Massilia litorea: one gene and its partner. The protein of the gene in region 1 interacts with the protein of each later gene in a pairwise test. Links are inferred from orthologs where the notes say so. Each region holds a gene or a part of one and is shown on either strand. Other genes may lie near its edges.

Evidence for each region.
Region 2: the proteins of cheA (region 1) and LPB04_RS10115 interact in binary tests that used the Escherichia coli proteins (3 or more experiments, as listed by UniProt). The link is inferred for Massilia litorea from one-to-one orthologs.

Annotation. Positions count from the first base shown.
Region 1 is NZ_CP062941.1:3,075,406-3,078,686, forward strand. The notes cover bases 217-3,177. They hold cheA (chemotaxis protein CheA), read left to right. Parts: upstream 217-606; coding sequence 607-2,748; downstream 2,749-3,177. Other genes in these bases: LPB04_RS13765 (response regulator), read left to right, coding at 217-561; LPB04_RS13775 (chemotaxis protein CheW), read left to right, coding at 2,796-3,177. Also shown: LPB04_RS13760 (chemotaxis protein), read left to right, coding at 1-142; more of LPB04_RS13765, read left to right, coding at 196-216; more of LPB04_RS13775, read left to right, coding at 3,178-3,281. UniProt on the Escherichia coli protein: Involved in the transmission of sensory signals from the chemoreceptors to the flagellar motors. CheA is autophosphorylated; it can transfer its phosphate group to either CheB or CheY.
Region 2 is NZ_CP062941.1:2,283,838-2,287,131, reverse strand. What follows is about bases 245-3,218. They hold LPB04_RS10115 (methyl-accepting chemotaxis protein), read right to left. Parts: upstream 2,561-3,218; coding sequence 929-2,560; downstream 245-928. Other genes in these bases: LPB04_RS10110 (alpha-amylase family glycosyl hydrolase), read right to left, coding at 2,775-3,218; LPB04_RS10120 (hypothetical protein), read left to right, coding at 600-896; LPB04_RS10125 (glucokinase), read right to left, coding at 245-422. Outside these bases: more of LPB04_RS10125, read right to left, coding at 1-244; more of LPB04_RS10110, read right to left, coding at 3,219-3,294. UniProt on the Escherichia coli protein: Receptor for the attractant L-aspartate and related amino and dicarboxylic acids. Tar also mediates taxis to the attractant maltose via an interaction with the periplasmic maltose binding protein. Tar mediates taxis away from the repellents cobalt and nickel.

The DNA of each region.
Region 1 (3,281 bases):
CGACACGGGCAGCGACGAAATCGTCGAGCGCCTGGGCAAGGTCAGCATGGCGCTGGCGATCCAGTCGCTCGAGCTGCGCAGCGTGCTGCGCAAATCGGTCGAACAACAGCATCTCGAAAGCGGCGACATCGAACTGTTCTGACAGTCGCGTCCAACCCACATCCCAGAAATCCAAGAAAAGAGCAGGAGCACAACATGGCTAAAACAATTCTCGCGGTCGACGATTCGAGCTCGCTGCGCCAGATGGTGGCGTTCAGCCTGAAGGCCGCCGGTTACCAGGTGGTGGAAGCGGTCGACGGCCAGGATGGCTTGGACAAGGCGAAAAACCAGGTCGTCGACCTGGTGCTGACCGACCAGAACATGCCGCGCATGGACGGCCTGGCGCTGATCAAGCACCTGCGCAGCCTGCCCGAGTACCAGAAGGTGCCGATCCTGATGCTGACCACCGAATCCTCGGACGAAATGAAATCGAAGGGCCGCGCGGCCGGCGCCAACGGCTGGCTGGTCAAGCCCTTCGATCCGCAACGCCTGATCGAAGTCGTCAAGAAAGTGATCGGCTGAGGCGATGAGGCTGCGCCGTAACCCGGGTTCCTGCAGGATTTCACCATGACGATCGACATCAGCCAGTTTTACCAGGTCTTTTTCGACGAAGCCGAAGAGCTGCTCGCCGAAATGGAACGGCTGCTGCTGGGCGTCGACGTGGCCGCCCCCGACGCCGAGGACCTGAACGCGATTTTCCGTACCGCGCACTCCGTCAAGGGCGGCGCCTCGACCTTCGGCATCACCGACATGAGCGAGGTGACCCACGTGCTGGAGTCGCTGCTCGACCGCATCCGCAAGGGCGAGATGGCCTTGACGAGCCAGCACGTGGACGCCTTCCTGGCCGCCAAGGACACGCTCAAGAACCAGCTCGACGGCCACCGCAACGGCGCCTACGTCGACCAGGACAATGTCGCCAACGTGCGCATGGTGCTGCACGACCTGTCCGAAGGCCTGGTGCCGGCGGCGTCCGCACTCGCTTCGTCCCTGGCGCCATCCTTCCTGCTCTCCGAACCGAAAGCGCAGACCGGAGAGGGCGCGCACCGCTACAAGATCGAGCTGCCGAGCGTCGAACAGCGCGACGTGAACGCCCTGGTCGACGAACTGGGACTGATGGGCCGCGTGTCCGTCACGCCGCTCGACGGCGGGCGCAGCGCGCTGGTCATCACCACCCACGAGAGCCTGGACGACATCGTCGCCATCTGCTCCTTCGTGCTCGATCCTGAAGACCTGAAGATTTTCGAAGCGCCGCCACTGACGCCCGAGCAACGCGCGATCGAGGCGGCGGAACGCGCCCGCATCGAGGAGGAGCAGGGCTACGGCTTCTTCGACCCGGCAGACGATGCGCCGGACGCGCAGGCCGAACTCTCCGACGACGAGCGCGGCTACGGCTTCTTCCAGCCGATCGAACAGATCCGCGCGCTGGCCGGCGTCGATGCCGCACCCGCGAAATCCGCACAGGTGCAGGACCTCGTCGACGCCATCGAAAAGAAGGCCGCGAAAAAGGACGAGAAGGGCGCCGAGTCGTCCTCGATCCGGGTCTCGGTCGAGAAGGTCGACCAGTTGATCAACCTGATCGGCGAACTGGTCATCACGCAGGCGATGATCGAGCAGCGTTCGAGCAAGCTCGATCCGATGCTGCACGAGCGCCTGCTGTCCTCGGTGTCCCAGCTGACGCGCAACACCCGCGAGCTGCAGGAAGCCGTGATGTCGATCCGCATGATGCCGATGGACTTCGTGTTCTCGCGCTTCCCGCGCATGGTGCGCGACCTGGCAAGTAAACTCGGCAAGAAGGTCGACTTCATCACCCATGGCGCCGCGACCGAACTGGACAAGGGCCTGATCGAGCGCATCGTCGACCCGCTGACCCACCTGGTACGCAACTCGATCGACCACGGCATCGAAATGCCGGCCGCGCGCGCAGCAGCGGGTAAATCGGAAGCAGGGCGCTTGTTCCTGTCGGCCGGCCACCAGGGCGGCAACATCGTGATCGAAGTCGCCGACGATGGCGGCGGCCTGAACCGTGAGCGGATCCTGGCCAAGGCGGCGCAGAATGGTCTCGCCGTGTCCGACAACATGAGCGATTCCGAGGTCTGGCAGCTGATCTTCGCACCGGGCTTCAGTACGGCCGATGTCGTCACCGACGTCTCGGGCCGCGGCGTCGGCATGGATGTTGTCAAACGTAATATCACTTCGATGGGGGGCTCGGTCGATATCCGCTCCGCCCGTGGTTTCGGCACCACGATTTCCATCTCTTTACCGCTCACACTCGCCATTTTGGACGGGATGACTATACGTTGCGGTGAGGAAATCTATATCCTTCCATTAGGTTACGTCGTCGAGTCCTTGCAGCCGCGCCGCGAAGACGTGCGCGAGATCGCCGGCCGCGGCCGGGTGCTGAAGGTACGCGGGGAATACCTGCCCTTGATCGCACTGCATGGCGTGTTCGGCATCGCTTCGAAGGTGCAGGACCCGAGCGAGGGCATCGTCGTGATCCTGGAGTCCGAGGGCAAGCGCGCGGCGCTCCTGATCGACGACCTGGTCGGCCAGCAGCACGTGGTCGTCAAGAACCTGGAAGCGAACTACCGCAAGGTGGCCGGCATTTCTGGGGCCACGATCCTCGGCGACGGCGGCGTGTCGCTGATCCTCGACGTGGCGGCGCTGGTGCGCTCGTCGCGCCAGCTGGCCGACGAGGCGCTGGCCTCATAGTTGCAAAATGCATTGAATCAATAAGCTGAAACCACTAAGGAAAAACCATGTCCATCACCCAAATCACTGCCCAGGGCAACGACGGCGCCGGCAACGAATACCTGGCGTTCACGCTGGGCTCGGAGGAATACGGGATCGACATCCTGAAGGTGCAGGAAATCCGCGGCTACGAAGCCGTGACCCGCATCGCCAACGCACCGGAATTCATCAAGGGCGTGATCAACCTGCGCGGCATCATCATCCCCGTCGTCGACATGCGCATCAAGTTCAATCTCGGCACCCCGACCTATGACCAGTTCACGGTCGTGATCATCCTGAACATCGCCGGCCGCGTGATGGGCATGGTGGTCGACAGCGTCTCGGACGTGACCACGCTCACCCCGGACCAGGTCAAGCCGGCCCCGGACATGGGCAGCGCCTTCAGCACCGATTACCTGATCGGCCTGGGCACGGTCGACGAGCGCATGCTGATCCTGGTCGACATCGACCGCCTGATGTCATCAAGCGAAATGGGCTTGATCGACCAGAAACTG
Region 2 (3,294 bases), 790 kb from region 1 along the record:
CCGCCGACCTGCAGCACGTCGTTCGCCTGCAGGCCCGGCAGCGCCATGGCGAGGGCCGTGAAGTCGTTGACGATGACCAGGGTCGACCATCCCATCGTGCGCCGCACTTCGTCGGTCGAAAACTGCCAGTCGCGGTTGGTCATGCGCACCATGTCTCCGCTGACCGGATTGGCCATGGCGAAGGCCGCATGCGTGATGCGCTCGCCCTTCTGCTCGGCGATGGATGGGCTGAGATACGCGTTCAGCAGCGGGACGATGCCGCTGTAGTCGTCGCAGCGCAGCACCGCCGTCTGGCGGAACACGCCGGGCGCCGTCTCGAGCGTGAAGCGGGCGTGGGTGGCGCCGATGTCGGCCAGCAGGCGCGGGCCGTCGGCGTAGGAGGCACGGCTGGATTTTTGTTCGGTGTCTGGTTCGGTGATCATGGCAGTGCTGTACGGCTGGGATACCTGGGAGGCGCACAGGATAGCATTGTTTGATTGCTACCAGCCGGCTATCGATTGCCGGCCGCCCCATGCGTGGCCGGATGGCGCCCGCATACAGTTGCGGTGCGCCATTGAACGAATTCACACACCCGGTCGATCCGGGACTATAGTCCCCTGATGAACCCTCGTGAAAACCATGTATCCGCCGAGCTGATCGATGCGTCGATCAATATCTTGCGCGCGCAGGGAATGTACGCCGCAACCCGCATGCTGTGCGAAGCTGGCGTGGCCATGGAGACGGCTTGCCGCGTATTGCGGCAACCCGGCCAGCGCCGGCTGCATGACAACTGCGTCATCCACACCTGGTCGCTGGAGGAATACCCCGGACCGTCCGCACGCTACGCAGTGCGCCAAAGCCAGGCATCGTCGTTCACGTACCGCTACCGGCAGCGTGCTTCAATCCTTTTGCGGTAGCAGTTCACGCACGATCGCCCCTGTCTGGCGGCTCAGGCCAGGGCCAGGCGCCGCGACGCTTGACCCGATGCGCCTGCACGCTCGCCCGCAGCGTGCATGGCCCCCTGGCCGCCGGCGCTGCCGTCGAGCTTGAAGGTGCTGACCAGCTGCGCCAGGGAGGCGGCCTGCTCCTCGAGCGACGTGGCCGCGGCTGCGGCCTCTTCGACCAGGGCCGCATTCTGCTGCGTGACGTCGTCCATCTGCGTAATCGCCGCATTGACCTGCTCGATGCCCAGCGTCTGCTCGGCACTCGCGCTGGCGATGCCGGACATGATGGCGGTCACGCGCGAAATACCCTGCACGATCTCCTGCATGGTGGCGCCCGCCTCTTCGACCAGGTGGCCGCCGGTTTCGACCTTGCTCACGGAATCGGTGATCAGCCCGCGGATTTCCTTGGCCGCCGCCGCCGAGCGCTGCGCCAGGTTGCGCACTTCGGACGCGACCACGGCGAAACCGCGGCCCTGCTCGCCCGCGCGCGCCGCCTCGACCGCGGCATTCAGGGCCAGGATGTTGGTCTGGAAGGCGATGCCGTCGATGACCGCGATGATGTCCGCGATCTTCTTCGACGATTCGTTGATCGAAGCCATCGTGTCGACCACCTGGGAGACGACCTGGCCGCCACGGGTGGCGATGCTCGATGCGTCCTGCGCCAGCGCGTTCGCTTCGCGTGCGTTGTCGGCGTTCTGCCTGACGGTACTGGTCAGCTCCTCCATCGAGGACGCCGTCTCTTCCAGCGAACTTGCCTGCTGTTCTGTCCGGGACGACAGGTCCAGGTTGCCGGCGGCGATCTGCTGGGAAGCCGTGACAATCGTGTCCGTGCCGGTGCGCACCTCGGCGACGGTCTTCAGCAAGCTTTCGTTCATGTCTTTCAGGGCCGACAGCAATGCCCCTACTTCGTCTTTCGACGACACGCGGATATCGGCGGTCAGGTCGCCGGACGCGACCTGCTGCGCCAGCGCCACTGCGCGCGCGAGGGGACGCGTGATGCTGCGCGTCAGCGTGGTGCCGAGCGCGACGCCGCAGGCCAGGGCAAACACGCCCAGCGCGATCAGGATCTTGCGCGAATCGGCATACACCTCGTCGATGCGGGTGTTCGCGGCCTGGAACAGCGAATCCTGGTAGGCGACGACATTGTCGACGGCGGCCAGGTATTTTTTCATCTCCGGCACCAGGGTCTGGTCCACGTTTTTCCTGAACACGTCGTCCACGCCCCAATCGGCCTTGCGCTTGAACAGGTCGTTGCGGACCGTGGTGTAGACCTTGCGCTGCTCGGCGACGAGGCGCAGGTTCTCCTTGCCCTTCTCGCTCGTCACCAGGGCGGCCAGTTCGTCCTGCACCTTGCTGACCTGGGCGCTGACTGCCTTCATTTCGGCATCCAGGTGTTTTTCCTCGGCCGCATCGATGGTATTGGCTTTCGCGAGCGTGCGTACGCTGTTGGTGGCCACGCCCTCGCGCCAGGCGGCCGCCAGCTTGGCCTTGTAGTTCGTGCCGACCATGATGGCCTTGGCTTCATCGATGCGCGAGAGCTGCCACAGGGCGCTGGCGAGCACGACGCCCAGCAACAGGAGGAGAATTGCAAAAGCACCGCTGAGACGTGTGCCAATCTTGAAGTTCGACATGTTCATGAGTAAGCCTGTTGTTTGTATGGACGAGATGCCCAGGTAGGATAACTCCTACGAAACAACAAACAATCACTCAATGCAAAAAATGTAGCTTGTGTGAAACTTTCACCACAATCAGGTGGGCGCCATACAACGCTCCAGTAACAAAGTTTTCACAGCTAATATCGCATGCATAACAGGTATGAACACGTCGGCAACTACCTGTGCCGGCCGGGTCCTACTCCTGCCCGATCAGCACCACCGGATAACGCGCATCGAACTGCACCTTGCCGTTTTTGACGACCGCCGTCTTGCCCGAATAGCCGTCGCGCACGGTCTGGCCATCGAGGAAGACGCCCGTCACCGGCACTGCCGCCGGTTTGTCGACCGGCAGCCCCAGCGCGATGACAACGCGGTCGACCACACCGTTCTTTTCATACGTGCGTTTGAAGGTGTACGGATAGTGCTGGATCATGCGGTGCACGCCGGCACCGACGGCGGGATGGGCCTGGCGGAAGCGCCCCAGTTTCGCCCAGTGCTCGCGTACATCCATCACGCGGTTCAGGCCGCGCTGGGCGTTCGCCGCCAGTTCGTCCCAGTTCATGAAGGAGCGCAGCGTGGCGTCGCCCTCGGCGCCCTCCACTTTCAACAGGCGTGCCGTCTCGTCGCCGTAGTAGATCTGCGCTGCGCCCGGCGCCAGCAGCAGTTTGTTGGCCGACTCGTAAGGACGCTGGCGCAACGCGTCATACGGTTCGCCG